4 regions of the Marinomonas sp. BSi20584 genome follow, and region 3 is predicted to be linked to each of the others. Evidence: predicted binding sites of a transcription regulator. Region 3 holds the regulator's gene; each other region holds the start of a gene.
What was found. Region 3 encodes PhoB, which activates phosphate uptake and scavenging genes when phosphate is short. Its sites were predicted from a motif close to TGTCATANNNNTGTCANA; they were not measured.

Region 1 (8,078 bases), on a different contig from region 3:
TATTTTCCTTCGGCATTTCTTTGTACCGGTTTGCGGTAAAGCGGATAGCGATACACTTCATCTGGTAAGTGTCGAACTGGTAACACAGGCACATAATAGCCCGTGATTTGCACGTTGCCTCTTTGGTCTTGTCCCGCCAATTGATGGGCTATTAGCTGCGGCTGTTGTGCTGGATTTTGCAGCCAGTTGTTGATTTCCTCCGCGACGATTTTCAAATCGGCAACGCTGGTTTGCGTATTTTCAAGGACGAAATCTTTATCGCCAATGCGGTTCAAGTACTTTAGTTGTTGCTGTAAACCACTTTCGAAACTCGCGTCAGGCATTGGTAAGCCCGGTGGCAGGCTTTCTTTTAAATATAGCGTCTCACGTTTCAGTGCTGCTATGTCTCGGCCATTGTTTTCGAAGTCATTGGAACTATCGATCTCGTTAACACTGCAGCTGCTAAGCAGGGTAAAAGAAATGAGGCAAAGTGGACGAATTAGGAAACGGTGATGTGTTTTAGGCGGTAAAAGGTGTCGTAAAAAAGAAGAAAAAATCATAAGCCCTGTTTCTATAAAATGAATCGGTAAAATAATAAAAGGTCGAGTTTTGACCACAAATAAAGAGCGAGGTTCATCTTGAGTTTTTATAGAATCGAAAGCAACGATAGAAGAAGAGTTTTACACTTTGCCAACGCCTTAGAGATCAGAACATTAGGTATTCATAGGCTTGCCTGAGTCCAATGAACGCATCTTGATCGCCGCCTCTGTCTGGATGATGTTTTTGGGCCAGCTTGCGATACTGTTGTTTTATCGTTGCTTTGGTTGGGTTGCTGCTGTCGATTTGTAGGGTTTTAAGTGCAGAGTCTCGGTTACCAGGTAAACTAATGCCTTTGTAGAAGCTATTGAGAAGGCGAGAGACTTCATCCTCATCGGTTTTTTCGTATTCTTCCCAGTCTAGGTAGTAAGCGGCTAACTTTGCGTCTACGCTGTCGTTTAAACTGGTACTAGCAGACAATTGGATCTCTGATGCGCTAAGTAGATGGATTCGAAGTGCACTGATGTTTAACATCAGGTTTTCTTCTTGCCAAAGGCTGCTTTGTAATTGATACAAAGCATTCATGATAAGAAAATGCTGGCGAAATAGCTGCAAGTTGGCATCGTCGGCAAGCTTGCTAAATTCTGGTAGCTGATCTTTTAACGCTTTTAGTATGTCAAACTCACTCATACCATTTGGGTGGTTTTTGAGGATCGCGAGAATCGGACCAACTAAAGGATTTTTCATATCTAGCTCGTATACTTTAGGTATTTATTACAGTGTATGTGATGAACCTAAAAACGGTCAAAGTTGAGCCGGATATTTTTTGTTAACTTGGATAGTAGAAAGACAACGTTATGTTATGGATTGTTGGTATTGTCATCGCTCTTTTATTATTTGTTGGACCAAGCGCTTGGGTAAAGTTTACCTTAAAACGCTACGCCACGGATCGTGACGATTTAGCGGGAACGGGCGGCGAGCTAGCGACACACTTAGTGAAACGCTTTGAGCTAACAGATGTAAAAGTAGAGCAAACTCAAGAAGGTCATGACCATTTCGACTTTGGGCAACATGCGGTTCGTCTGAGCCCAAGTGTTCTCAATGGGCGTTCGTTAACGGCGGTCGCTGTGGCAGCCCATGAAGTAGGACACGCTATTGCTCATGAGAAGAAACAAAAGATCTCTCACTTAAGCTCACGTTATTTACCTTTTGCTCATGGCGCGAGAAAGATTACCGCAGGTTTATTAGTCGGCTGGCCGCTGATTTCTGTGCTGCTGCATTTGCCTTACGCCGTGGCGCTACATGCGCTGGTAGTTGGCCTGTCAGGCTTACTAGCCGTTGTTGTGCAACTGGCGATATTGCCAGAAGAATGGGATGCCAGCTTTAATAAAGCACTACCAATTTTGAAAGAAGGCAACTACATCCCACAGGAAGACTTACCCAAAGTGAAGAGAATCCTCACCGCTTGCGCTATGACCTACGTCGCTGCGGCTTTGATTAAAGTACTCTTCGTGTGGCGCTGGTTTAAACGCTAACGCCTTTCTTTCCTCCGCTTCGTAGGTCGCGGCTTTAGCCTGACAAGACAGCACGGTACATTACGTTTTTCATGATGTCCTACAAAAACCACCACCCTGTAGGTCTGATAAGCCGAGGAACGAGGCGTAATCTGACATATGGTCATCACCGCAACATCTGGGTATTGTAGATCGCGGCTTTAGTCCGATAAGTCACGTCCTCACAAGACTCGAACCAAACGGCGTTTTTCCTCGAAACTACCGCCTACCTCATCAAAACGCCGTTTGGTTCTCATTATATGGATACCTTAAGCCTTGTTGGATGAGGAAGGCACGAGCGTAATCCAATCTCTTTATGTGTCACAAAAAAGGCATGAACTTCGCATAAAATCGCCTTACTATGAAAACTGACTTTTTGGTTAGTATTTTTTGATACGCAAGATGATTGTATGAATGGAGTATTTTCATGACGTTTTTTGTTCCTAAGGGTGCGTCGATTTTCGCCTCTTCTTTGTTGTTTGCTGCGATGGCGCAGGCTTCTACCATTGACTTGCGAGTCATGGAAACCACTGATATTCACATGAATTTGGTGGATTACGATTACTACGGCGATAAGCAAAGTGATGCGGTTGGTTTGTCTCGTGTGGCGACTTTGATCAAAGCGGCGCGTGCAGAAGTAGCGAACTCTGTTTTAGTGGATAACGGTGACTTATTACAGGGCACACCGTTGGGCGATTATGTTGCCAAGGGTCGAGTGCTGCGCTTTGGTGAGACGCATCCTGCATTTAAAGCGATGAATTTGTTAGATTACGATGTGGGTAATATCGGTAACCACGAGTTTAACTACGGCTTAGACTTTTTAATGAAGAGTTTAAGTGGCGCTAATTTCCCTTACGTTAACTCCAACGTGTATGTGGACGATGGCGACAACGATGCGTCTAACGATCAGCCTTATTTCCAGCCTTATATTATCAAAGACAAAACCTTCGTCGATTCTGAAGGCAAAAAGCAAACGGTCAAAATAGGCTACATTGGTTTTGTGCCGCCACAAATTATGACGTGGGATAAAGACAATTTAACGCATAAAGTCATTGCCAAAGATATTATCGAAACTGCCAATAAATACATTCCAGAAATGAAAGCAAAAGGCGCGGATGTGATTATTGCGATTCCACACAGTGGCATGATGAATTCGCCTTACTTAAAAGGCGAGGAAAACGCTTCTTATCATTTGGCGAGGGTTGATGGTATCGATGCGATTTTGTTTGGTCACTCTCATCGAATCTTCCCCGGCGATAAAGCATTAGATGCCTTCGAAGATGTGGATGGTGAAAAAGGTACGGTATTTGGTAAGCCTGCGACTATGCCTGGTTTTTGGGGTTCTCACCTTGGTGTGATTGACTTGAAACTGGAGCCTGCGGGCAGCGGTTGGAAAGTGGCTGACGGCAAGGCGGAAGTACGTGCAATTGCCCGTCGTGAAGGTCGTAATACAGAGGCTTTGGTTGAAGCCGATACGAGTATTAATGACGCTGTGAAAACCGAGCATGAAGGTACTCTGGCTTATATGCGTCGTAAAGTGGGTGAATCCACAGCTGACATCAATAGCTTCTTTGCACTCGTGCAAGATGATCCATCCATTCAGATCGTGAACAATGCGCAGATTTGGTACGTAGAGAATATTGTTCGTGGTACGTCTTATGAAGGCTTGCCAATCTTGTCTGCCGCAGCGCCGTTCAAGGCTGGTGGTCGCGGTGGTCCAGAGTATTATACCGATGTGCCAAAGGGTGATATCGCGCTTAAAAACGTCAGTGATTTGTACATCTATCCAAACGATTTAAAAGTCGTGAAGTTGACTGGTGCACAAGTGGTTGAGTGGTTAGAAGCAGCGGCGGGGCAGTTTAATCAAATCGATGCGACGTCTGCTAAGCCACAAGAATTGGTGAATCAGTCTTTCCCAACTTATAACTTCGATGTGATCGACGGGATTTCTTATCGTATCAATGTGACACAACCTGCTCGTTACAATACGGATGGTGAGGTGGTGAATAACGACGCGCATCGTATTATTAAGGCGATGTTTAATGGCGAACCATTAAGAGCGAAAGATGAGTTCTTGGTCGCAACCAATAATTATCGCGCTGGTGGCGGCGGGCATTTCCCAAATCTTAACGGCGAGACTATTGTGATCGATGCGCCAGATAAGAACCGTGATGTGGTAGCAAATTACTTATTGAGCCAAAAGACCATTAATCCTGCCGCTGACGGCAATTGGTCGTTCACCGGTTTTGGTAAAGCAAAAGTCTTGTTTACAAGCTCGCCAAAAGCAAAAGAAGCCGCAGCTAAAAATATGACTTATCAGTCTTTAGATGAAAATGGTTTTGCTGTGTTTCAGATCAAATAGCTGAGTTGAAATAACGGCCATTGAAATAGCACAAAGCTTATAAACGAAAAAACACCTGCTAAATAACTTAGCAGGTGTTTTTTTATGAGTTTATTTGTCTTTCATTAACGCTGTTTGGTTTCAAACTCTGGGTGAATCCAAACGGGAGCGTCTAGGCTCGGCAAGGCTGCTTTGCCAAGAATCATGTCGGCGGCTTTTTCTGCCACCATGATCGTTGGTGCATTCAAGTTGCCGTTGGTGATGGTCGGGAAAATAGACGAATCCACCACGCGTAGGCTTTCGATTCCGCGGACTTGGCATTGCTCGTTTAGCACGGCCATTGGGTCGTTGTCATCGCCCATCTTACAAGTACAAGATGGATGATAAGCACTTTCCACGTTCTCTTTTACCCATTGGTCGATTTCTTCATCGCTCTGGATATTTATACCCGGTTGAATTTCATCACCACGGTAATCGTCTAGCGCAGATTGTTGAAGCACTTCGCGAGTTAGGCGAATCGTGTCGCGCCAGTCTTGCTTGTCTTGTTCGGTCGAAATGTAGTTAAACAAGATGCGCGGTTTCGCCGCTGGATTAGCGGATTCGATCCACAATTTGCCACGACTTTCTGGCTTATTTGGGCCAACGTGTACTTGGAAACCATGACCTTCAACCGCTGCTTGACCATCGTAACGCATGGCTGCTGGCAAGAAGTGATATTGAATGTTTGGCCATTTAAGACCTGCACGAGAGCGAATAAAACCACAAGATTCAAAGTGGTTGGTCGCTCCTAGTCCGGTTTTAAACAACATCCAGCGCGTACCGATCAAACCTTTGCTGATCAAGCCAAGCTTACTGTTTAGCGTCACAGGTTGTTTGCAGTAGTACTGGAAGTAGACTTCTAGATGGTCTTGCAGGTTTTCACCGACACCAGGCAGTTCGTGAACCAGAGGAACGCCGGCTTTTTCCAAGACGTCTTTTGGACCGACACCAGACAGTTGCAACAACTGTGGTGAACCAACGGAACCTGCTGACAGAATGACTTCTTTGCTGGCGGTGGCTTGTTGAGTTTGGCCGTTTTTGCTGAACTCAATGCCTGTGGCTTTTTTGCCATTGAACAATACTTTATGGCTTAGAACGCCCGTTTTTAGCGTCAAGTTAGGGCGTTGCATAGCACGACGTAAATAGGCGTTAGACGTAGAAGCACGTACGCCATTTTTAACCGTCATGTGCATTGGACCAAAACCTTCCTGACGGAACGCGTTGTAGTCGTCTGTTTTGCCGTAACCGGCTTCTTCGCCAGCATCGATAAAGGCTTGGTAAAGCGGGTTGTAGGTCATATCGTTGCCGTTGTTGGTCGACAGTGGGCCGTCGCCGCCACGGTATAAGTCCGCGCCGCCTTTCCATGTTTCGGCTTTTTTAAAGTAAGGCAGGCAAGTTTGGTAGTTCCAACCTTTGGCGCCGTTTTCTTCCCACTGGTCGAAATCACAAGCGTGACCACGCACATAAACCATGCCGTTAATAGACGATGAACCGCCTAATACTTTGCCGCGTGGACAATGCATTTCACGGCCATCAAGACCGGGCTCTTTGTCCGTGTGGAATTGCCACGCGTATTTTGTCGTGTTCATTGGGTAAGACAAGGCGGTCGGCATTTGGATAAAGACGCTCTTATCTGAGCCGCCCATTTCCAATAGCAACACCTTGTGTTCGCCACTTTCTGTCAGTCGATCTGCTAGCACACACCCTGCGGAGCCAGCACCGACGATAATGTAATCGTACGTTTCGTTTGCCATGACTTGTCTCATCTATTAAGAGTTAAGTGCTTCGCTTAGTAAGGGCTTTGAATGTCGTTTAGATCAACAAAGACGCTCTTCGTTTGAGTGTAGTGGTACAAGGTTTCGATGCCGTTTTCTCGACCGATACCAGACTCTTTGTAACCGCCCACAGGCATTTCAGCTGGAGAAGAACCCCATGCGTTAATCCAGCAAATGCCAGCTTGCATTTGAGCAATGACACGATGGGCACGAGCGAAGTCTTTGGTGAATACGCCAGCGGCCAAGCCAAGCTTGGTATCGTTAGCGCGAGCAATCACTTCATCTTCGTCGGTGAAGCTAAGCACAGACATTACTGGACCGAAGATTTCATCACGTACCTGTGGCATGTCGTCGGTGCAATCAGTGAAAACAGTTGGAGCAACAAAGGCACCTTTGTCTAAGCCGTTTTCAGTAACTTGGTAACCGCCGCATAACAAGGTCGCACCAGCGTCTTTGGCCGCTTGAATGTAGCCCAAGACTTTCTGCATGTGGTCTTTGGAAATCAACGCGCCGACTTGCGTGTTCATGTCCATTGGATCGCCAATAATCATGGCTTCAGTACGTTGTTTTAATTCTTTGGTGAAAGCGTCCAACATGTCAGCGTGCACGAATACACGAGTACCGTTAGTGCAAACTTCGCCTTGCGTGTAGAAGTTGGCCAACATCGCCGCAGAGACAGCCTGATCTACTGGCATATCTGGGAAGATGATCATTGGTGATTTACCGCCAAGTTCCATGGTCACCTGCTTCAACGATTGCGCCGCCGCTGTCATAACTTTTTTGCCTGTTCCCACTTCACCAGTGAAAGAGACTTTGTCGATGTCTGGGTGATTGGTGATCATTTGGCCAGTGCGACCGTCGCCTTGAATGACGTTGAAAACACCATCAGGCAAGCCAGCTTGGGTGTAAATTTCCGCCAGTTTAAGCGCTGTAAGTGGTGTTTCTTCTGATGGTTTAAAGATCATCGCGTTACCCGCAGCCAGCGCAGGACCAGATTTCCACATAGCAATTTGAATAGGGTAGTTCCACGCGCCGATGCCAGCGCAAATACCAAGTGGCTCGCGACGAGTATAGAAGAAGTTGCCATTGCCAAGGTCTTGGTAATCGCCTTGGATTTTGTCGGTTAGGCCTGCGTAATATTCGATTACGTCAGCGCCCGTTTGAATGTCCACGCAAATGGCTTCTTGAAGTGGCTTGCCTGTGTCTAATACTTCAAGACGTGCAAGCTCTTCATTGTTTTCACGCAATAGCTCAGCGGCTTTTTTAAGGATGCGTCCGCGTTCAACAGGGCTCATTGCTGCCCACACTTTTTGACCTTGTTTTGCAGACTCAATAGCAGCATCTAGTTCAGCTTGTCCTGCGTGCTCTACTGTTGCAATCACTTCGCCTGTGGCTGGGTTGATTGTCTCAAAGTGTTCACCGCTGGTGGATGCATGGTAGCGGCCATGAATGTATTGCTGCTGATGTGCCATGATGTGCCTCTTTATGTCTGTTTCAATGCTCTGTTTAGAGTCATTGAGGTATTTGAGTTTTTATTAAACGCGCGTTTAATAAAAACAATTGTACATATTTTGACTATAAATTGCAGCTCGAATCCATGAATTAGTGGTTTTGGGGCAAAAAGATGACGTTATGATACGAGGAATGTTGCTGATTGAATGCGGGAGTATTGAACGCAGAAGACCCCTCAAAGCAAGGTTGAGAGAGGCAAGCGTCTCGGCTTAAAACCTAAAAGCGAGACGCTATGATTGAAATGCTATAAACGTTACGAAGCGTTATTACAGGCTGATGACGCCGTTTGTGTCGTAGCTTATTGGGCTTGGAACGTAGGCGTCTGCCATGTCATCATTTAGC
Region 2 (8,078 bases), on a different contig from region 3:
ATCGATATCATCTAAAACATTTTTTTCTACGTATCCATTGAACCACTTTTCATTAATAAGTTCTAAAAAATGCGTTGTTGAATTTCACTATCCAACTAAAAGAAGGAATTGCGATGACCTTACTAAAAGAAAGATCGACCGATACATTATTAACAAGCGGCAGTATTCCCCAGGAAGCTTTCGATTGGTACGACGAATACGCTCATGGCGACATAGATCGACGCACCTTTTTATCTCGCCTTGGAACACTTAGCGTAACTGGATTAACTCTTTCCGTCGTCGCTGGAGCACTAACACCCAACTACGCGTTGGCGGAGCAAGTGTCATTTAATGACCCAGATATTACAGCTAGTTATGTGGTGTACGATTCACCCAATGGGCACGGTAAAGCTCGCGGCTATTTAGTTCTTCCAAAAAACGTCAATGCTGACAACAAAGCCCCAGCCGTGCTGGTTGCTCACGAAAACCGTGGTCTTAACCCATATATAGAAGATGTCGCCAGACGCTTAGCAAAAGCAGGATTCATCGCCTTTGCTCCTGATGCGCTGTTCCCTTTGGGTGGTTATCCTGGCAATGACGATAAAGGCCGAGAAATGCAGAAAACACTGGATGGAAATAAGATTGAAGGTGATTTCATGGATGCGGCAACTTTATTGAAAAAACATGAATTAAGTACTGGAAAAGTCGGCATGGTCGGCTTTTGTTATGGCGGTTACTTAACCAATGCCTTGGCCGCTTCAATGCCAGATACTATCGATGCTGGCGCACCTTATTACGGCACACCAGCTAAGTCCAACATAGATAAAATAAAAGCACCGTTGCAGCTGCATTTTGCCGAATTGGATAAACGAGTGAATGATACTTGGCAAGATTACGAAGCAGCGCTAAAGGCTAATAAGGTTGATTACACAGCCTATGTGTATGCTCAGGCAAATCATGGTTTTCACAATGATTCCACAGCTCGTTACCAAGAGAAAAACGCCGAGCTGGCATGGGAACGCACCATTAGTTTTTTCAAAAAAACATTAAGCGCTTAGTCTATGTAAGGCGTTACGGACGACTAACTTAAGCCGTAACGCCTTTAATATTCTTCACATTAATGGAAGACGATGCTTCATTGTATTTAAAATCAATACCGCGAACATTCGGTGTTTGTCGCCACAAGGACTCACACAAATCAGATACGCTGATATCATTACTAGATTGCAGCCAAGCAACAACTGCACGGGCAACATTCGGGTAAGATATCTGTACCACTCGGCTAGTTTCTAGCCATTCTTTAATCACTTGTGAATTTAAAACATCACTTGTTTTAGCTATGCCTAAAAAATCTAATGCAATGGCATTGGAATGCTGTTCAATTTGACCTTTTAATGGTTTTGCTAAAATACGACGGCCAAGCTGCAAGGCCTCAGAATTTAATTCAAATCCTGCATTACAAAGTACAGATTCGCATTCACCTAAGTTCTTTTGAAATACTTCTCGACCAAAAGGGAACACTTCTACATTGCCATACACACCAGGCTCAATATCTTTGCAATGAAGACGGAAACGATAATTCGGCACGCCATCTAGCCAATCCAACACAGCTTCACTGTTTTCAAAGGGCAGATAGACTAAAACTTGCTCAGGATCGGCCATGTTTTTTATTTGCTGAGCATGAATGAGTGGCGGCAAAATGGGATGACCAAAGTGATGCCAATGAGCACCTAGCTGAGTCGCAGCGGGCGCAAAGTTTGACATTATCCACTGAGCAATAAAGTTCTTCTTATAGCGAGGAATATCATATTTAAATGCATACTGATGACCAAACCCTACGCAAGGCACACCTTGACGTTTGGCCGCCCAAGCGACAATAGGCTCAAAATCCGTAATCACCAAATCGTAACCACGGGTATCTATCGAGCGAATGTCTCGGTACAGCTTATAAAAATTGACACTTTTACAAGTTGCGTACAGATCTAGTTGCCCATTTCGCGCCACAAAGCTCAAACCTTGGAAGGTTCGATAGTTACCAAATACAGCCATATCAAAGTAATCTTCTGGCGGACGACCAGAAAAAACAAAATCAACTTCTACGCCAGCAGCATGCATTTCTGCTGCCATAGCTCTTGCTCGAGTAATATGACCATTACCTGTCCCTTGAACACCGTACAATATTTTCATGCTAATATCCCTATTGCTAACGCAGCACAAGCCGTGCCTAACAAAGCACCAATTACCGTATCAGTTGGGAAATGAACACCAAGAAAAATGCGCGATAAGCCCACATTTGCTGCCCAAAAATACAACATCAGGTTCATACTTGGAAACCATTCAGATAAACAAAAGGCCATAAAAAATGCCCCTGAGGTATGTCCTGATGGGAAAGAAAATTGATCAGAAGGAATAATAAAACTGCTAAAATTATCGAGCGCATCAGCTGGACGATTACGCTTAAAACCTCGTTTTAAAACAAGATATAGAATACGCTCGACTGCAAAGCCCAATAGCAAAACAAGCGTCAAAGAGAGCTCTCCAGCAAACCAAAATAAAAGCGCTAAAAAAGCATAAATCGGGCCATCCGCTGAAAATGAAATAGCGCGCCCAATACGAGTCAGTGTCGCTCGGTGCTTTCTAGCCATACACCAAGAAAAAGTCTGTACATCTACTGCGTGGATATTCTGAAGTATGTTCATACTTATCACCTCACTGGTTTTGTCTTACTCTCAACATAAACCAGTAAAATGTCCGTTCTGTGGCATTACTATGACAACTTAGTGACAGACAGTAATCACAACTTTCAGGCAAAAAAATACCTCGTCATAACGAGGCACTTCAAAGCTTACAATATCAGATTATTTAAAGCCTATGATCAAGCTATAGCCAGTTAGTAAGCATTATCCCAATACCAAGCGACTGAGTCTGATGATTATAATCCAATAAGGATTGCCCATAACCATTAAAGTACTGAATATAGCCACGGCTTTTACCCCACAAAGGAAAAGTAAAACCGACCTGGATAGCCCCTCTGTTATCGGATGATTTAAGGTTATTTCTCAACATTACGTCAATCGTATAATCATCAATAACGTGTATTATATTGAACTCACCATAGCCGTAATAGTTTTCAATATTCGGGTTATCATCAACCTTTGAGCTCTCAGGAATCCGATACCAAGGCTTAAAAGAAAAAGCGGTATCGCCATGCTCAAACAGGAAGTCCACATAAAATCGATTCCACGAACGAGACAGCTCATTTGACTGGCCATTGGACTGATGAACAAAGCCGTAAGACACATAATCAGGGTTAATACCTAGAAAACCATGCTTTGGCTTGGTAACAATAAAGGCTTCAGGCTCATGGTTAGTATCACGAAAAGGTGCCGAGATACTACTGTTATACGCCTGCCAATAAGCTTGCTGCGTGTAAGCAAACCACAAACTACTATTTCTACCCACTACATCATAAGCAACGGGAAACTTAAGACTAAATTGAAACTTAAACTCTACGCTTTGTAGACTTTCAGAATCGCTCGCATCACCTAAAAAAGCACGATCGTTAGGATTAGATGTATAAGCAATAGGTAAAAAATAATTCGGTTTATGAGGTGTTAAAACAAACGGATTATTTACTGTTGCCGTTTCTCTATTCTCTCTTTGTTGCAATAACCCGTTGTCTTCTTTAGCCCGCTTGGCAGTAGATTCTGGTACTTGGGGCTCTTCTGGAGAATAAGCCTCCTCACCACCTTCAACAACCGTCGCTGTATCAGAGGTATTAAAAAAACTATCGCCTGATTTATCTAACGTAGTTGATTCCACTTCAGCCCATAGCAAACTTGGAAGAAGCATTATTGAGCATACAATGGCTTTCATTACTAAAACCCTTAAGTGAAAAACACTATTTCATTGGGACAGAACAACCTTTTTAGCGTAGGTATCACGTTCCATTTCACACACTTCGACCGAAAAACTAACATCTTTTAATGAAAATTGTGTTAATGCTTCTAGAACCAAATGAGAAAGATACTTTCTTTGCTCTATTGTGCGACCAGAAAGCATTCGCAGAATGACATGGACAAATGCATCTTCTTTTCCTGCTGTTAAAAAACTCTTATATGGAAAACTGCGTAATTTGATGTCTTCTTCAGTAAACAATGTCGAGGCAATACAAGCGCCTTTGACGGCTTCAAGAAGGTCAACTGGTGGCACTTCTTGTTCTAAATTTTGGCTATATTCAACAATGCAATGTGGCATTTAAAACTCCATTTTTAGATTTATTGGACGTATTTGACTAATAACCACGAAGCATATCAACAGCCGGCGGAATATTACCCGTTAATCGATACTGTTTAATATTCGTAGCTACAATTTCACTGGCACTAACAGGGTGTGTTGGTGCTGAAATATGTGGTAATACTGTAATAGAATCATGCAGCCAAAACGAGTGATTTATAGGCAACGGCTCTTGCATGAAAACATCCAATACAGCGTGAGACAAATCCCCTTGATCAAGTTTCGCCAATAGAGCTTCATCATCAATTATTAGACCACGGGCAAAATTAATCATGCTTGCTCCAACAGGCAAACAAGACAAATTTTGATGATTAAGCAACCCCTTGGTCTCCATCGTCAAGGGCAAAAGGCAAACGAGTATATCACTTTGATTCAGTAATGGGATGAGCCCCTCTTCACCGTGAAAACACTCCACGCCTTCAACCTGCTTTGGATTACGACTCCACCCAGCAACAGAAAAACCATTAGCAACTAAACGCTGCGCACTAACACGCCCTAATTCACCCAACCCAAGTACGCCAATTCGACGATCCTGAGCACGCACCATAGGCTGCTGAACCCAAGACTGTAAAGTCTGCTGTTTAGCGTATCTTGGCATATCTCTATGAAGGAAAAGCGTCCAGGCTAAAACGGCTTCTGACATAGTTTCAGCCAAATTGGAGTCAACTAACCGAACAATCGAAAAAGATGGCGACGATAATTCATTGATCATGCGTTCTACACCGGCCCATACACTATGAACCCACTTCAATGAAGGAAGAGACAGTAAATCTTTAGGATCTGGGTTGGCGACAATAGCGATTTCACACAGCTGTTTTTGCTCTGTAGTTAAATCGGCAAAAGGGACAATCACTTCATTGGGCATCGCTGATGATAAATGCTTAATCCAATTTTTTTGTTCTGCTAAATCTGCACGACTAACAAAAGGAATCATTTCTCATACACCTGGGCTAAGTCTTTAAATCCTTTTAACTCAATGGCATTACCACTTGGGTCTTTAAAAAACATAGTCCACTGCTCGCCCGGCAAGCCTTCAAAGCGAACACTTGGAGCAAGATCAAAAGCCACATTGGCTTCCGTTAAGCGCTTAGCGACTTTTTGCCATTCATAAAGTGGCAAAATCAAACCAAAGTGAGGCATAGGGACAAGATGCTCGCCCACTCGCCCCGTATTTGTCGTCGGGCTTGGCGTACCTAAATGTAAAGACAATTGATGACCATAAAAATCAAAGTCTATCCAGGTCTCGGTACTGCGACCTTCAATACAGCCTAAAACCTGAGTATAAAAAAGTCGTGTTTCATCTAAGGAAGTGACATGGAAAGCATAGTGAAATAAAGCAGACATAAGGACCCCTAACAATAATAGATTAGGTTAGAAAATACAGTACACAGGATAAAAGTAAACATGAAGCCGTTGTACAGCAACATATAGCAAGCATTAGAAATAGAAATGGCGATAGAAAATAGCCTAAGAAGCTGATTCGATAAGCATAAAATCAGCTGCTAACCAAATAATTTTATAGACTATTTCCACTGCCATATATATTAATTTGTTACTGCAACCTATCTTCCACAGATGAGGCTTTTTCTTGAAGCGCAGCCATATTGATATACTCAGGTCGTACATTAGGCATTGGGTTAATCTCTGAGAACAATACTGAACGACTTTGATTTTCGATAATTCGAACATGAGAGCGATTTAGCTCTCTTGGTTCTTTCACTCCGCAAGAATGCGCAATCATCCCAATACCATGTAATAGCTCTGCAGCGTAGTTAGCCACTCGTTCAGATTTTTCAGCAGCCACTAAGCCTTTTTGTAAATCAGGATTATGGGTCGTAATACCAGTCGGACAGGTATTTTTATTGCATTGCAATGCTTGAATACAGCCAAGAGAAAACAAAAAGCCACGAGCAGTAACAACGAAATCAGCACCCGCACTCAAGGCCCATGCCGCTTTTCCAGGGACAATCAGTTTTCCCGAAGCAATAATTTTAATGTAACGACGTAAACCATAAGAAGTCACAATATTCACCACAGTTGGCAAGCTTTCACGTAAATGCATACCAACATAATCCATTAATGGTTGAGGCGCTGCGCCTGTTCCGCCGTCTGAGCTATCAATTGTAATAAAGTCAGGACAGTAATCGATGCCCTTTTTATGTATTAACTCACATAGGGTTTCAAAAAACTTCAAATCCCCAACCACCATTTTAAAACCAACGGGTTTAGAGGTAACTTGACGGACATGGCGAACCATATTTAATAAATCATCAATGGATTTTATATCGGTATGACCATTTGGACTGATTGAGTCCTGACCCACTGCAATACCTCGAGTATGTGCGATTTCTTCGGTTACTTTTGTTCCTGGCAACATGCCACCTTTACCAGGCTTGGCACCTTGACTCATTTTAATTTCAAACATGCGTACATTTTGGTGTTCGGCCAAAGTCGCCAATTTGCTATCGTCTAAGTGGCCTTCTAAATTACGCACACCGTATTTTGCGGTGCCGATTTGAAACACCAAGTCACAACCACCTTCAAGATGATAAGGCGATAAGCCGCCCTCTCCGGTATTCATCCAGATCCCCGCTTTACGAGCCCCTTTTGACAAGGCTTGAACTGCAGGCTTAGACAAAGCACCAAAACTCATACCAGAAATATTCACCACAGATCGAGTGCGATACGGTTTTTTCGCAGTATATTCACCGATACAAACCTCTCTAGGTTGTGCGGCATCTTCATCTAGAGTTGGAAAAGCACAGTTTAAAAAGAAAATATCTCCCGGTGTTTCTAAAGAACGAGTCGAACCGAAAGCAATCGTCGAATCAACTTTTTTAGCCGCTCGATATGCCCACGAACGCTCAGCACGATCAAATGGTCGCTCCTCCCTATCCATTGCAAAAAAATACTGTCGAAAAAACTCGCCTAGGTGTTCAAAGAGGTAGCGAAAACGCCCAACAACAGGATAGTTTCGTCTGATTGTATGACTGGTTTGATGCGTATCAACCCAGTACATCACCACCACTGAAATAAGAGCTAAAAACAGTAAAAATACGAATAGCAACGCGCCCCAATGAATGGTCAATGTCGCCAATGAAGACAAAAAATCCATACTTAGCCCTTAAGATGAAATGGTGATATGTGAATTGATTTTTAATATTACGCTATAAAAAAGGCTTCAGCGTGGCTGAATCATGAACAAATGCAGTAATAAATTCATTTGGCGGCAAAGGATGTCCAAAATAATAACCTTGGTAATAAAAACAATCTATCTCTCGCAACCGATCATAATGAGGTAAGGTTTCTACTCCTTCAGCGAGAACGCTGATATTAAGAGCCTTTGCCATGGCAATAACCGCGTGAACAATCGCCTCATCACTTTTATCTGTCAATAAATCACGTACAAAAGACTGGTCGATTTTCAATCTATCAATAGGTAAAGATTTTAAATATTTAAGAGAGGAATAACCGGTTCCAAAATCATCAATAGAAAGGTGAACACCTAATGCTTTTATGGCGTTCATTTTCTCCAAACAGGATGAAAGATCGTTGAGTAGCATATTCTCCGTAATCTCAAGGTCAACACAGCTTGCAGGGACATCATGCTTTTCTAACTGTGCTTTTAACATAGGCAAGAAACCCGCTTGTTGAAACTGAATAGGGCTAACGTTAATCGACATACGCCATGATAATTGCCACTTCCCCTCTTTCAGCCAAGTCGCCACTTGGGACAAAGCTTCATTTAAAACCCAATGACCTATTTCAACAATAAGTCCTATTTCTTCTGCCACAGGTATAAA
Region 3 (8,078 bases):
TGCTGACGCAATGGGTTTAACCTACTGGCAGTCAATGATTCTGGTTATTTTGCCACAGGCACTAAAACTAGTTATTCCAGGCATAGTGAACTCCTTTATAGCTTTGTTTAAAGACACAACCTTGGTGTATATCGTTGGTATGTTTGACTTCTTGGGTCGAATTCAGGCCGCTAACCATGATTCAAACTGGTTAGGAACTACCATTGAAGGTTATGCCTTCGCAGCCTTGATTTATTGGGTTATCTGCTTTGGTATGTCACGTTATAGTATGGCACTAGAGCGTAAGTTAGAAACTGGGCACAAGCGAAATTAGTTAGGAATTTGAGGTCTTTATCATGACAAATACAAATATGGCTCGTGCCCAACTTGCGCAGGGCGAAGAAGCAATCATCGAATTTAACGATGTAAACAAGTGGTACGGTGATTTTCACGTACTAAAAAATATAAACTTCAGTATCAAGAAAGGCGAGCGCATCGTTGTGTGTGGCCCTTCCGGTTCTGGTAAGTCAACCATGACGCGTTGCATCAATCGTCTAGAAGAACACCAGAAAGGAACGATTCTGGTTGATGGCGTTGAGATGAACAACAACCTAAAGAACATCGAAGCGATCCGTAAAGACGTGGGCATGGTGTTTCAACACTTTAACTTGTTCCCTCACTTAACCATTTTAGAAAACCTGACTTTGGCGCCAATCTGGGTTCGTAAAACGCCTAAGAAACAAGCAGAAGAAATGGCTATGCATTACTTGGAGCGAGTAAAAATCGCTAACCAAGCGCTGAAATATCCAGGTCAGTTATCTGGTGGTCAGCAACAACGTGTAGCGATTGCGCGTGGTTTATGTATGCAGCCTCGTATCATGCTTTTTGATGAGCCAACATCAGCACTTGATCCTGAAATGATCAAAGAAGTATTGGACGTAATGGTTCAGTTAGCAGAAGAAGGCATGACCATGGTGTGTGTAACACACGAAATGGGCTTTGCTAAAACCGTTGCTGACCGTGTTGTTTTCATGGATGCCGGCGAAATCGTAGAAGCTAACGAGCCTCACGAATTCTTCGACAATCCTCAACATGACCGTACGCAAATGTTCTTAAGTCAGATTTTGAATCACTAATCACTTACTATTCAGAACTAGTACTTAAAATCTGTTATATTGACAAAGCCCCTTATCGGGGCTTTTTTATGTCAGCCATTTTAGCAGGAAAATGTATGGAATCTTCCGTAGACCTTCAGCCAAACCAAAGATTACGGGTGGTACATTTAGCTGATCATACAGGCCGTCTTCAGGTTATTTTTCCTGACAGCAACATGCTGGATATTTCTGCGGTTTCCCGTATTACTAAGCGTCGTTTTGAACCCGTCAGCAATTTTCAAAGCTCAGGCGACCCGCTGATCAAGCCAAACAGTATAACGACCATTCTAGAAGCTAGCATGCTAAAGGATGCTATGTTTTCGATACGAACTAAAGTAGATGGCCAATATCATGATATTAGCTCTGTAGAGTTAGCCGAGATGTTCTCTGGCCCATTGAACCGTTTTGAAGCTATTTCCATCAATACACAGCTCATAAAGCGTCCTGTCGATAATCACGAAAACGACGAAGAACAGATTCTCCATGCACTTGGGCGATTTCAGTCCATTCGACTCAAGCAGCGTATCGAAGAGACATTAGAAATCCCGCCTCTGCCTGCGTCATCTCACCGCATTATTCGCCTGTCAGCAGATAAAACAGCGGGAACAGATGAACTGTGTGAGGTCATTGCACTAGACCCAAGTCTGGCAGCTCAAGTTATCAGTTGGGCGTCATCCGCCTATTATGGTGCACCGGGCACCATAGAATCGGTAGAGGATGCGATCATTCGAGTGTTAGGTTTTGATATGGTGATGAATTTGGCCCTTGGGCTGTCGATGGGCAATGCGTTTCAAGCCCCTCAAGACGGCCCGCGTCACTATGAAGACTTTTGGCTCGATTCCGTATCAAATGCCGTATTGATGGAATCCTTAGTAAAAACTATGCCAGTTCCGAACCGTCCAAAGCTAGGCCATGCCTACCTTGCTGGTTTGCTACACAACTTTGGTTACTTGGCGATTAGCACTATTTTACCACCGCATTTTTCGATTCTGTCACGTTATCAAGAAGCTAACGCTCACTTGTCTTCTGAATTAATAGAAATGCAAATACTGCACTTTACCAAGGAGCAATTAGGCTCTTGGCTATTGCGCTATTGGAGTTTGCCTGACAACATTTGGACGGCCATTCGCTATAGTAAAAAACCTCATTATTATGGTGAGCACGCCATTTTGGCAAGACTGCTGTATGTGTCATCTCAGCTGCGTAATAACGCAGCCATTGAGCCATCAGTGTTGTTAGAAATTGGATTGACTCAAGAAGAAGCCGAAAACTGTAGAGATAATATTTACCAAAAATCTACCGAGCTCCATAAAATGGTCGCTTTAATTAATAAAATGAATACCTAGTTAATTATGACGTTAATGAACTCTTCTGCCGCGCAGCAATTTGACTATCGTTGGTCACCTGTAGATCAGATTAATAAGGTAAAAGTACCTAAAAATCTATGGCCTTGGCTTATTACTGAAGATTCCTTGACGGCAAAACTTAAAAGCCTAGGAACATTAACAGTTGATGTACTTGAAGATACTTGGGGAACCCCAACTGCGAGAGAACGAAAACGCCTAAAGTTGCGGCCAAGAGAAGCCGCACGTATTCGTACCGTCTTGCTCAAAGTCGACAACGAAGCCGTGATTTATGCTCGCTCGATCATTCCTGCCAGGTCTTTAAAAGGCCATTGGCGACAAGTAAAACATTTAAAAGACAAGCCATTGGGCGGCTACTTATTTCAACATAAAGGGCTATCTAGGAGTTGTATTGAAGTCACTCAGCTGCCAAAACGTATGTTTCCAAACCAACCTAGTGCGTTATGGGCGAGGCGCTCTGTGTTCCACCAGTTTGGCCCTGGAATATTGGTCAATGAAGCTTTCTTTGATGAAATTAACCAACTAAAAACGCCGTTTGGATTGTTATGAACAAACTTAAAGACTACGCAGAATTAACTCGATTCAACCGCCCTATCGGCTCATTTTTGCTGATGTGGCCAACATTGTGGGCGCTATGGCTGGCAGCCGATGGCATGCCTCAATGGCATTTGGTGATTATCTTTATTTTAGGTGTTTTCAGCATGCGCTCAGCGGGCTGTGTCATTAACGACTACGCGGATAGAAAAATCGATGGTTTTGTTGATCGCACCAAAAATCGCCCTTTGCCTTCTGGTCGAGTATCCGAAAAAGAAGCGCTGATGCTATTTTGTGCTTTATCGATTTTAAGTTTTATCCTAGTGCTATTTACCGATCTGAGGACTATTTTACTGTCGTTTGCAGGTTTGGGCCTTGCTGCACTGTATCCATTTATGAAACGATATACCCATCTGCCTCAGCTTTTCCTTGGTGTGGCCTTTTCTTGGGCGATCCCTATGGCCTACAGCGCCCAAGGTGGGGACTTAACAGATCCCGAATTATGGATGTTGTTTGTCGCGAATTGCTTTTGGACCATTGCTTATGACACGTATTATGCAATGACAGACCGTCCAGATGATCTCAAAATAGGCGTCAAATCCACCGCAATCTTATTTGGGCAATACGATTTATTCGTCATTGTTTGCCTGCAAGGGCTAACCTTATCTTTATTGACGTGGATTGGCCTACTAGCAGGACTACATTGGCTATACTTTGTATCACTAATCGTTTGTGTCGGACTCTTTTATCAACAATTTAAACAAGCAAAAGAACGCGACCGCCAAGCTTGCTTCCGATCTTTTTTAGATAACAACCGCGTTGGTTATTGTGTCTTCATTGGTCTAGTCGCAAGCTATTTTATGTAATATATGGCAAAGTTGTGACAATGTAACCGAATTGTCACATTAGATCGCTTTAATGAAACCGTTCCTGAGATGAGGATAAATCCTGTGACCGGTAAAAAAGTATTAATTATTGACGACGAATCTTCCATACGCGAAATGATCGCCATCGCTCTTGAAATGGCAGGCTACGAGTATTTGGAAGCAGAAAACATTCAGCAAGCGCATGAAATCATTGTGGACCACCGTCCAGATCTAATTCTTGTAGATTGGATGATGCCCGGCGGTAGCGGTATTGAGCTTACTCGCAGATTGAAAAAAGACACTACGACGGCTGAAATTCCGGTCATTATGCTGACCGCGAAAAGTGAAGAAGACAATAAGATCCAAGGTTTAGAAGTCGGCGCGGATGATTACATCACCAAGCCTTTCTCTCCTCGTGAATTAGTTGCACGACTCAAAGCTGTCTTGCGCCGCGCGACACCTCAAGGGGTTGATGAGCCAATCGAAATCGAAGGCCTAACCCTTGATCCAATTAGTCAACGAGTTACCATAGGCAGCCGTCCTTTAGATATGGGGCCGACAGAATACCGTCTATTAAAGTTTCTCATGACCCATCAAGAGCGTGCCTATTCAAGAGCACAATTGTTGGATCAAGTATGGGGTGGAAATGTCTACGTTGAAGAACGTACCGTTGACGTCCATATACGTCGTTTACGCAAAGCCATTGGTAGTACTCATGATTTCTTGATACAAACTGTACGAGGAACAGGCTACCGCTTCTCAGCAAAAAGGTCCGTATGAAAACAGTTTGGCGAAACACCATTATTACTTGGCTCGCGGGGCTCGCAGCCTGCATTGTCATAGGCCTAGTCATTGGTCAGTTGTTGGGTGTTTTGCTGCTGTACGTTTTAGGCTCTTTGTACTGGCAACTTTATCAGCTATATCAATTCCATAATTGGCTGCGTCATTCTGGTCGTGCAGCACCGCCAGAAGCCAGTGGAATTTGGGGTGAAGTATTCGATGCAGTCTATCGATTGCATAAGAAACAGCGCAAATCCAAACGTCGCATGCGCCAAGCCCTAACAAGAATTGAAAGCTCTACAACCGCCTTAAAAGAAGGCGTTATCATGGCTGATAACCAAGGCAACTTGGAATGGTGGAATAACTCGGCAGCACATTTTCTTGGATTAATGCGTCCTGTCGATCGCGGCCAAGTGATTACCAATATTGTCCGTAGTCCTGAGTTTTTCCGATACTTCAGCCAAAAACGCTTCGGTGAACCTTTGGTCATCAAGTCTCCAGCCAAAGATGGCGTGTATTTAGAAATTCAAACCACGCTGTACGATAAAAACGATCACTTGATTTTCGTTCGTGATGTGACCCGCTTACACTTGCTAGAGCAGATGCGTAAAGACTTTGTCGCTAACGCATCACATGAGCTGAAAACGCCGCTAACGGTCATTAAAGGCTATTTAGAAACCCTAGACATGTTTAAGGACAGCCTGCCCAAAAGCATGCAAAAAGGCATTGTGAATATGTCAGAGCAGTCTGAGCGGATGGAACAACTTATCGAGGATCTGTTACTGCTGTCTCGATTAGAAAGTAATGACAAGCGTGAAGAAAACCAATGGCATAAGGTCTCAGACCTAGTAAAAACCATTACCAATGCGACCACGCCTATCTTGACTGACAAACATACTCTTGTCTTGGATATCCCTGTGGAAGCTCGACTGTACGGCTCTTATAAAGAGCTATACAGTGCTTTTTCGAATCTAATTTTTAACGCCATAAAATACTCACCAGATGGTGGCGAAATCGCTATTAAATGGGAATCCAGTGAGTTTAACGGTGTATTTTCGGTGAAAGATTCCGGACTGGGCATAGAACCAAGATACATTCCTCGACTCACAGAACGGTTTTTCCGCGTCGATAAAGGAAGAGGATCGAAAACTGGCGGTACAGGTCTTGGCTTAGCCATCGTAAAGCACGTGTTATTGCATCACGATGCCAAACTACAAATCCGTAGTCAGCCAGGTTTCGGCAGCACGTTTTCTTGCCACTTCCCAGCGAATCGCACCAGAAACGATACAATTCCGGCGATAGCATTTAATACCGACGACACACCGCCAACAGACCAATAATAAAAAAGGGACACATGGCATTCATGCGTCCCTTTTTACATCATTCAAATCAAACCCGAAAATACTTATAGGCTATCAAACAACTGGCTAATAAACGCCTCTTTCTCGCTATCCTGATCGATTAAACTCAAGATAACCGTCAAAAAAGTAGAGTCGTGTTTTTTCTCTGTGGTAGCGACGGATTGAACATAATAATTCAAACGATTCATCGCGCCCTTATGTTCCAGATCCAATACCGCTTGCCCCAAGACTTGTGGCACAACATCATCACTCTTTATAAACATCGTTGCTTCAGTTTTACTAAACTGAATAATCATGCAGCGAAATTGTTTTCCCTCAAAACGTACTTGAGTTGGAATTTTAACGTCTTTAACTGTCACAACTGGTGCGTCTGGATTCGTAAACTTGGTAGCCTTCACAGGAGTGCTTTTGCCTGCTCCCATTAATACATCCAGCGATGCCGAACTGACGCCACCAGGCGAGACAGATTCACGGGCTTTTTGAGACGTCAGCTTCTTTTCAAGTCCATGCTTTTTCGCAGCCGATATGACTTTGTTAGCGAGCTGTTCACTAGAAAATGGTTTGCCTAGATAATCCGTCACACCTGATTGAACAGCTTCCACCACATGGCTTTTATCACCACGGCTAGTAATCATCACAAATGGCACGTCTTCTTTTTTGTATTTCGGTTGTTCTCGGCACCACTTAAGCAGCTCAACGCCTGTCATTTCAGGCATTTCCCAATCGCACAACACCATATCAAACTGAATTTTATTTAACATTTGTTGTGCTTTACGTCCATTCACCGCCTCTTCAATTTCAACCGCAGGAAACTGCTTACGCAATGTGCGCCGAATCAAGTCACGTGTAAAAGAGGCATCATCTACTACCAAAATTTTTAACGACATCACAAAGTTCCATTAGTACGATCTAACAAGGCAGAAAAATCCCCATGTTGTGATCTGAAAACCGAAATCCACAATAATGTGGCAGCTACAACAGCAATCGGCATAACGAATAGGTTAAAGAAAGGAATCGTCAAACCAACCATTACTATGCCGCCAAATGTCCAACATAACAAAGGTTTGGAGCGTAATGCCATTCTCATGTCATGAAATTTAACCTTATTATTATCAAAAGCATAATCCATATATTGCAGGGATAACATCCAAGCCGAAAACAATAGTAATAATACTGGAGCAATAACATTAACAAGAGGGATAAAAGACAATAACAGTAACAAAATAAAACGAGGTAAAAAATACAATATTTTCTGGCATTCTCGCTGTAAACTGCGACCAACTATCGCGATAAGAACGCCAGCCGTCAGCGTTTCATCAAAAACCTTCCCTGTTTCCTTTTCTTCTACTTTTTCTGCTAGAAACGCCATAAAAGGCGCCGCCAAAATATTCACACCTACTGAAAAACTATAGAACAAAAGTACACTAATAATAGCGGCAAATATCAAATAAAACAGCCAATTTAAAAAGGAAACCCACTCAGGTAGATATCCCATTGCCGAGTCCATTAAGGTCTGAAAATAGCTAAAAGCGACCATATATAATAAGCCGACTAAAACAAAATTCGCCAACAAAGGAGCCAATATAAACAGTCTTAAGTCTTTCGAAAAAACCAAAGGAAACGCTTTTAAAAAAGCCCCAGCGGCTTTAAATGGGTGTGTGATCACGATGCTGTATTACTCCTGAATTTAAACCTTTTCATCAAACTTATCTAAGAACCACAGAATATCATGACGACTTTCGCGGCTCCACAAAGCCTTTCAAATTGAAGGTTCATAAACTGAAACAGCAACGCCTTCAAGCCTTATAGACACCAAACATGCAATTTTCACCGCTCTTTTATAAAGCTTACATTTATTAGACGCATGACCTGATACGCAATTTCGATTGTGACCTTTAGCGAATTGGTGAACTATGAAACCGTAAGACGAATACGAACCAGTGCAGGTATCGCGTCTGAATATAAAAAGCACATACACAAAAGCTAACTCACAAGGGACAATATAAAAATGAAAATGACATTACTCGCCAGTGCTATTAT
Region 4 (8,078 bases), on a different contig from region 3:
AACATCGCCATGACCGCAGGCACAATATTTTCCACGTCTGCGCTATCGTGTTTAATCTCAAGGTTCAAACCAAGGCCCAACGATTGAATACATTCCAGTGCGTCCAATAGAGTTGGCACTTTCTCTCCAGCGAATTTTTCTGAGAACCAAGCACCAGCATCCAATTCAGCCACTTCAGTAGGACGAGCATCGCGAGTTAAGCCAGTCCCATTGGTGCAGCGATCCAGTGTGTCATCATGAAAAATAACCAGACCACCTTCGGCAATTAAATACACATCAATTTCTACCCAAGTCGCGCCGACTTCGGCTGCCGCTCGAATAGACGCCAAGGTATTTTCTGGCGCCAATAATGCAGCACCACGATGCCCCATTACTTTGGTATTTAGTACCTTATCTTTAACAATATAACCTGTTGAAACACTGCCGTTTTCCATATCGACCTCACAATCGTTGTTGAGTTTTTGCGTCAAATAAGTGCCAATGCGACACTGGCGCCGTTAACCACATAAGGCTATTCACCTCCGGTAAATGTGGCCCTGATAAACGTACCACCATCGGCTCGCCATTACCTAATTCAGTCTCTATTTTGCCGTGAATTAGAGTCTCTGCTCCCAAGGATTCTACTGCCAGTATACGCAAAGCGAAATCGGCGTTATGCTCATCGCTCACTTCTAAATGCTCGGGACGAATCCCCCAAACAATACCCCCTCGATGTTGATGAGAAAGCGGCAACGTTAAGGCTTCAGAGATTTTAATACCTTGCTCTGTAAGATTTGCATTGATCAAGTTCATCGACGGCGAGCCAATAAACGCTGCGACAAAAGGTGTTGCAGGTTTATTGTATAAATCCATTGGCGTACCAATTTGCTCTGCCTTCCCTTTGTTTAACACCACCAAGCGATCCGCCAAGGTCATGGCTTCCACCTGATCGTGGGTAACATACAAGGTCGTAGTGCCTAACTTGCGCTGTAACTGACGAATCTCAACACGCATCTGCACTCGCAACTTAGCATCTAGGTTAGACAAAGGCTCATCAAACAAAAACACTTTCGGATCACGCACCATAGCGCGCCCCATGGCAACACGCTGACGCTGCCCGCCAGACAACTGACGCGGCTTACGCTGTAGCAATTCGGTTAAACCCAGCATTTTTGCTACATCACTGACTTTCTCTGCAATTTGGTCCTTTGGCATACCGCGGTTTTTCAGGCCATAAGCCATGTTGTCGTACACAGACATATGCGGGTACAAGGCGTAGTTCTGAAACACCATGGCGATGTCACGTTCAGCTGGTTCTTTTTCATTCATGCGCTCGCCACGAATGCGTAGCTCGCCAGTCGAAATGCTTTCTAACCCCGCCACCATGCGTAACAAGGTAGATTTGCCACAGCCTGATGGACCAACTAAAACAATAAACTCACCTTCTTCAATCGATAAATCTACGCTTGGAATCGCGTGATAACCATTAGGATAGGTCTTACCAACTTTTTCTAAAATAACGTCCGTCATTACTACTTCTCCGAATCCACTAAGCCTTTAACAAACAGCTTCTGCATGCCAATCACCACCGCAACCGGTGGCAACATCGCTAATAAGGTGGTTGCCATAATTTGGTTCCATGCGATATCACCATCGGTCACCGACAACATGCGCTTTATACTCATTACCAAGGTGTAATAAGCGTCGTCTGTGGTGATCAACAAAGGCCATAGATATTGATTCCAACCGTAAATAAACAAGATCACAAACAAGGCCGCGATATTGGTTCTAGACAGCGGCAACAAAATGTCAAAAAAGAAACGCCACGGCCCAGCACCATCCATTCGAGCAGCTTCCACCAGCTCGCCCGGAATACTTAAAAAGCACTGACGAAACAAGAAAGTCGCCGTCGCACTGGCAATCAGTGGCAAGGTTAACCCCGTGTAGCTGTTAAGCAGATCCAGATTCGCCACCACCTCGTAAGTAGGTACAATTCGTACCTCAACAGGCAGCATTAAGGTCATGAAAATGACCCAAAAACACAGGTTACGAAACGGGAAGCGAAAGAACACAATCGCATAAGCCGACAACAACGAAATGGCGATTTTGCCGAAGGTAATCCCCAGCGCCATGATCAAAGAGTTCAGCATCATAAACCAGACTGGCGTATCCACGCCGTTACCGGCTTTTTCAAACAATACAGTGCCCCAAGTTTCCGCACCAGCATCGCCGAACCACAAAGGAATATGCCCAGCACCAAAAGCTGATGCAGGATGAGTCGATGCCACCAGCGCCATCCAAACAGGCAACGCCACTAAAGCAATACCCGTTAATAACGTTGCATGACTAGCAAAGGTTAACCAAGGTCGATTTTCGATCATGAGTACTGCACCTTACGCTCAATAAAACGAAACTGAATGACCGTCATCAAACCGACAATCGCCATTAGCACAACAGATTGCGCCGCAGATCCACCAAGATCTAAGCCGACAAAACCGTCATTAAACACTTTATAAACCAAGGTAGTCGTACTTTGACCAGGACCACCTTTGGTGGTCGCATCGATCACCCCGAAGGTTTCGAAGAAGGCATACACAAGATTCACCACTAACAAGAAAAACGTTGTTGGCGACAATAAAGGAAAGACAATTGTCCAAAAGCGCTTGAAGGGACTTGCACCATCAATCGCCGCCGCTTCAATAAGCGAACGTGGCACGGCTTGTAAACCAGCGAGGAAGAATAAAAAGTTGTAGCTAATTTGCTTCCAAGTAGAAGCTATCACCACCAATATCATGGCTTGGTTACCATTAAGGTAATGGTTCCAATCGACACCAGCAGACTTCAACCATAGGGCAATCGGCCCCATGCTCGGATCAAATAAAATCCACCACAATACACCAGCTAAAGCAGGCGCAACGGCATACGGCCAGATTAATAATGTCTGATACGCCAGTTTGCAGCGGATCACTCGATCCGCCATCACGGCCAACAACAGCGCCAAAGACATACCCACAATGGCAACAGAAAAACTGAATACCAAAGTAGTCAACATTGACTGGTAATACAAAGGATCAGTAAATAAGGCTGCAAAGTTTTCTAAGCCAATAAATTCACGACTCAAACCGAATGCGTCTTCTTGGTAAAACGCTTGTTCTAAAGCTTGCTCAGCAGGCCAAAGAAAGAAAATCGCCGTCACCAACAACTGTGGTAATAACAACAGCCAAGGCAGGCCTTTTTGGGGGAAGGTAACCGTCATCGGACAATCCAAACAAAAGAGAACGACAAATAAAAAAGAAAAACAATTTATGTAAGTAAAAAAACGCCCTTATGCGTTAAAACATAAGGGCGTAGATTTTATTTAATCGTTCGCTTTTTCGAATTTACGAAGCTGCGCATTACCACGCTCAACCGCTGTATTCAGTGCTGTTTGAGCATCTACATCGCCGCTCCATACAGATTCTAATGCTTCGTCGATCACACCACGAATTTGTACAAAGTTACCCAAACGCAAACCTTTGGTGTTTGCCGTTGGTGTGCCCGTTGTCATTTGAATAACACCCGTTTCTGTACCAGGATTTGCCTTGTAGAAACCTTGCTCTTTTGTCAAATCGTATGCCGCTTTAGTAATTGGCAAGTAACCAGAAAATTGGTGCCAATCCGCTTGTACAGAAGCTTTCGACAAGTAACTTAGGAAAGAAGCTACGCCTTTGTACTCTTCTTTAGAATGGCCTTGCAACACCCATAAAGATGCACCACCGATAATAGTGTTAGAAGGCTGTTTTACCTTACCTTCCCAATAAGGAAGCTCAGCCACACCAAAGTCGAATTTCGCATTACGTTTTATGCCTGCGTAACCTGCAGAAGACTCGGTAAACATGGCACATTCTTGGCTGTAGAATTTCGCTGCGCCGTCGTTGGTACGGCCAGAATAGCTAAAAATACCGCTCTTCTGCCACTCGCCCATTTTCTGTACGTGAGCAACTTGCAATGGCCCATTAAATTTCAATTCTGTTTTCAAACCACCAAAGCCGTTATCCAAAGAAGCAAATGGCACATTGTGACGAGCACTTAGGTTTTCCAATTGAATCCAAGACTGCCAAGCCGTGGTGAAACCGCAAGTCACGCCAGACGCCAGCAATTTATTAGAAACACTTTCTACATCTTGCCATGTTTTTGGCGCTTGGCTAATACCCGCTTTTTTGAACAAATCTTTGTTGTAATAAAGTACAGGAGTTGAACTGTTGAAAGGCATAGAAAGCATTTGACCATCGCTGTTCGAGTAATAACCCGTAACTGCACTCAAGTAAGCACTTTCATCAAACGCCTGACCTGAATCTTTCATCAGTTTATATACTGGATAGATAGCGCCTTTTGCCGCCATCATACTGGCGGTACCCACTTCAAAGACTTGAACGATAGCAGGTTGTTGTTTCGCACGAAACGCGGCAATAGCTGACGTCATTGTCTCGGTATAATTGCCTTTATAAACTGGCTTCACTTCATAAGCGTCTTGCGAATCATTAAACGCTTTAGCGATTTCATTTACTTTTTCGCCATTTGCACCACCCATTGCATGCCACCATTCTATTTCAGTGGCGGCAAAGCCTGAACTCGCAATAGATAAACCAACAACAACTGACGCTAACTTCAAATTATGCATTTCCGTGTTCCTCACAATGAGTTTTTATTAGAAAAGAAAGAACGACTATAGAAAGAAAATGTTTCACTTTGATGATAGTTAGGTTTCATTTGAAATACAATTGTAATTCAAATGAAACTTTTTTAACGAATAAACAGAAGAAAGATAGGCAAAAACAGCAGAAATGAAAGAAAAATAAGTAAAAACGAAAGCACTATGAAAGGTTATTAAAAGATCTATTAGATAAAATTTAACGCAAAACTTCTTGATTAAGGGCAAGCACTAAGGCCTTAAACTCATCATTCAAAGTCACATAGCTAGTCGGAAGCAGACCACTTTCACGCTTTATTGAAAGTTTTTCCATCTCCGCAATTAATCGACAAAAACGATAACCAGACACTTCCAACGCAGCACCTTTTAAACGATGCGCCACAAGAGCAAAATTATCCCAATCCTCATCAGCCATATGAGCCTGCAGCACTCCTAACAAAGTCGTCGCTTCTTTAACAAACTCCACAGCAACCAATGTCATTAATTCGTGGTTGTAGGCCAGACGACTCTCGTAATCTGTATTATCAAATACCTCAGGCTCAAACATGACAAAGAATCTCCATCTCAATACTATTCCCTAAGGAAGCCATTTTGTGAGTATTGCGATCAATTTATCTTGTGAAATCGGTTTAGCAATATGATCATTCATGCCAGCTGCAAAACATTCGTCTTCATCGCCTTTCATGGCATTAGCACTAAGAGCAACAATCGCTACATCAGAAGGCGTTTGAGCATCGGTAAACTGGCGAATGGTTCGAGTCGCTTCATAACCATCCATTACCGGCATCTGGCAATCCATGAAGATCATATCAAATTGAGTTGATTGGGCTTGCTCAACAGCTTTCTGACCGTTTTCCGCCACCACAACTTCTACGCCATATAAATTTAATAAACCACGAGCAACAATCTGGTTAGTTAAATTGTCTTCCGCCAATAGAACTTTGGCTGTAAATATTGGCCGTCCATCTGGTGTTTTTTCTACGTCTTTCGCCGCCATCACAGGCTCTCCTTCAACTAACTGTTTTAGATTTTCAAGAACGTCCAGTAACGGCTGCTGAAATACGGGTTTCGTTAAAGAAGCATCGTACTTCTCTTTATCAAAATCCATACTTGAACGTCCTTGTAGTAATACTTGCTTAATCGCATTCTTCTTACAGAACACTTCTAATTCAGAAACTTCAGAAACAGCCGAAACGACATCTGAGTCCAGTAATATACAATTTCCTATCCATTCACTATCAGCAAGCGCACCGTTAACACTGTCGTAAGCATTGTAAATGACACCAAATGAATCGAGCAATGCAGCAACATACTCGCGACCAGTTTTATTACGATAAATTAACGTCACTCTAACCGCCGATTCTGAAGCATAACCGGCCACAGAAGTATGCTCCATAGCAGACACAAGCGTGAGTGGTATACGAAACCAAAAAGATGAACCTTGACCTTCTACCGAGTTTAAACCTATTTCACCATCCATGGCTTGGATGATTTCTTTACTGATTGCTAAACCCAATCCAGTGCCACCAAACTTGCGTGTTGTCGAACCATCGGCTTGTTTAAAACGCTGGAATAAATGGCCTTGATTCTCTTTAGAAATACCAATTCCAGAGTCTTCAATAACAATACGCAAAATAACACTATCATCTGCTAGCGGCTCAATCGCAAATCGCAACGCCACTTCACCCTCTTGAGTAAATTTAACCGCATTACCCATCAAATTAACCAATACTTGCTTGATGCGTAATCTGTCTCCAAACAACGTAACATTAGGAATAGGTGTCGTTGGCGAATTTAATACAATGCCCTTTTCTTCGGCTTTTAAAACAAAAATATTGGTCACTTCTTCAATTAACGCACGTAACTCAAAATCCTGTTTATCTAACACTAAAGTTCCCATTTCAATCTTAGACAAATCTAAAATATCATTAATAATATCCAGCAAGGATTCCGCACTCTGCTGAGATATTTTTGCTAAATTCGACTGGTCAGGCTGCAGTTTCGTATTCATCAACAAAGACAAACAACCAATAACGCCATTTAATGGCGTACGAATTTCATGGCTCATATTTGCCAAAAACTCACTCTTAGCGCGGTTGGCTTCTTGCGCTTCTTCTTTGGCTTTACTCTGCTCTAGTTCAGACGCTTTTAAATGCTCATTAACTAACTGTAAATCGCGGGTTCTTAGTCTCACTCGATTTTCAACTTCCGCAGTGTGACTACTAACAATCAATAAAAACCAACCAAATAAACCAGTGAATAAAAAACCACAAGCTAAAACGAATTTTACGATCCAAGGCTGTTTGAAAAAATAGTTGTCACTAACTTGATACAACTGCCAGTTTTTGCCACCGACATTAATAACGAAATTAACCGCATGATGAAATTCACCGGCGTAGTAACGAGCAACCAATTCTTCTGCAGACAAATGAGCTGCCGTATTTTTTGTCACGATAATAGGCTTGGATGTTCCATTGTCAGTATCGACCAAGTAGAGCTCAGTATTGGGGAGAAGGCCTTGCTTAACAATCGTTTCGGTTAACACATCCAATTCAATAACCGCTGTAGCAACACCTAAAAAAGCATCTGTTTTTCGATCAAAAAAAGGCAGAAAGAGCAATATTCCATTTGAATTTTGAACCAACTTAAGTGGCGCTGTTGGATAAGCTTCACGAAGAAAAATCGCATTATCTAGGGCAAAACGTCGATCGGCTTGCGAATAAACATCGTAGCCCAACGCTGCGTCATTACCCTTTAAGGGACTAATAAAGGTCACTACAATATGTCGAGTTCTTGGCGCAACAGGTATAAGTTTGCCCTCGCTGTCTCTTTTTTTCACTTGAAAGGTATGGTCTGGGTAGCTTTTTTGAATCATCTGTTCAAAGCTAGCAATATCCTTTCCGGCTACAGCAAAGTTTAATGACACCCCAAGAATAGAATCATCTCGTCGCATTACACTGTCAGCAAAAAGCTCAAACTCATTCGCCTCAATCTGCTCACTACCGTTTATCAAACCAACAAAGCTATGCAGCATATCCACACTGTTTTTAATTCGATTATTAAGCAGCACTTCTAACAATTCAGCATTAGAACGAAACTCTCTCGATTGCTTGTTCCATTCCGAGTAACTGCTTCCCCAAGACAGAACAATCGTAATAACCAACACAGTTAAAAAACCGCCGATTAATCGCAGCGGATGATCAAATTTATTACCAAAATATTTGGGGAAACACACGGCTAACCAAGGCACCATAACCAGTACCCCGATCATGTCACCGCCCCACCAAACCAGCCAATTGGTTAGAAACTCCTCTTTACCAATGATGCCAAAAGAAAGCAGCGACGTTGAACCAACACTAGCACTAATCAAGGTGGATAAGACACCGGCTAAAAAGATAAACCTAACCAC

Region 1: TY87_RS08315 (bifunctional 2',3'-cyclic-nucleotide 2'-phosphodiesterase/3'-nucleotidase) is a predicted target of PhoB. The motif match lies at 2,389-2,406, and genes of this name have one in related genera.
Region 2: TY87_RS11300 (phosphatase PAP2 family protein) is a predicted target of PhoB. The motif match lies at 2,748-2,765, and genes of this name have one in related genera.
Region 4: ugpB (sn-glycerol-3-phosphate ABC transporter substrate-binding protein UgpB) is a predicted target of PhoB. The motif match lies at 4,730-4,747, and genes of this name have one in related genera.

The regions. Positions count from the first base shown of each region.
Region 1 is NZ_KZ454875.1:82,970-91,047, forward strand. It holds gene mltA (murein transglycosylase A) at 1-539, opposite strand, end outside; gene TY87_RS08305 (DNA-J related domain-containing protein) at 685-1,263, opposite strand; gene TY87_RS08310 (zinc metallopeptidase) at 1,374-2,051, shown strand; gene TY87_RS08315 (bifunctional 2',3'-cyclic-nucleotide 2'-phosphodiesterase/3'-nucleotidase) at 2,497-4,431, shown strand; gene betA (choline dehydrogenase) at 4,536-6,203, opposite strand; gene betB (betaine-aldehyde dehydrogenase) at 6,239-7,696, opposite strand; gene TY87_RS08330 (isoamylase early set domain-containing protein) at 8,003-8,078, opposite strand, start outside.
Region 2 is NZ_KZ454878.1:135,004-143,081, reverse strand. It holds gene TY87_RS11310 (dienelactone hydrolase family protein) at 114-1,037, shown strand; gene TY87_RS11305 (MJ1255/VC2487 family glycosyltransferase) at 1,066-2,166, opposite strand; gene TY87_RS11300 (phosphatase PAP2 family protein) at 2,163-2,678, opposite strand; gene TY87_RS11295 (phospholipase A) at 2,860-3,855, opposite strand; gene TY87_RS11290 (5-carboxymethyl-2-hydroxymuconate Delta-isomerase) at 3,886-4,236, opposite strand; gene TY87_RS11285 (2-hydroxyacid dehydrogenase) at 4,274-5,209, opposite strand; gene TY87_RS11280 (VOC family protein) at 5,206-5,619, opposite strand; gene TY87_RS11275 (FMN-binding glutamate synthase family protein) at 5,828-7,390, opposite strand; gene TY87_RS11270 (putative bifunctional diguanylate cyclase/phosphodiesterase) at 7,443-8,078, opposite strand, start outside.
Region 3 is NZ_KZ454879.1:143,530-151,607, reverse strand. It holds gene TY87_RS12180 (amino acid ABC transporter permease) at 1-313, shown strand, start outside; gene TY87_RS12175 (amino acid ABC transporter ATP-binding protein) at 336-1,115, shown strand; gene TY87_RS12170 (HDOD domain-containing protein) at 1,211-2,479, shown strand; gene TY87_RS12165 (chorismate--pyruvate lyase family protein) at 2,486-3,046, shown strand; gene ubiA (4-hydroxybenzoate octaprenyltransferase) at 3,043-3,897, shown strand; gene phoB (phosphate regulon transcriptional regulator PhoB) at 3,982-4,677, shown strand; gene phoR (phosphate regulon sensor histidine kinase PhoR) at 4,674-6,017, shown strand; gene TY87_RS12145 (response regulator) at 6,083-6,925, opposite strand; gene cysZ (sulfate transporter CysZ) at 6,925-7,704, opposite strand; gene TY87_RS12135 (peptide ABC transporter substrate-binding protein) at 8,047-8,078, shown strand, end outside.
Region 4 is NZ_KZ454874.1:18,664-26,741, reverse strand. It holds gene TY87_RS07085 (glycerophosphoryl diester phosphodiesterase) at 1-434, opposite strand, end outside; gene TY87_RS07080 (sn-glycerol-3-phosphate import ATP-binding protein UgpC) at 442-1,509, opposite strand; gene ugpE (sn-glycerol-3-phosphate ABC transporter permease UgpE) at 1,512-2,360, opposite strand; gene ugpA (sn-glycerol-3-phosphate ABC transporter permease UgpA) at 2,357-3,235, opposite strand; gene ugpB (sn-glycerol-3-phosphate ABC transporter substrate-binding protein UgpB) at 3,338-4,639, opposite strand; gene TY87_RS07060 (Hpt domain-containing protein) at 4,869-5,216, opposite strand; gene TY87_RS07055 (ATP-binding protein) at 5,247-8,078, opposite strand, start outside.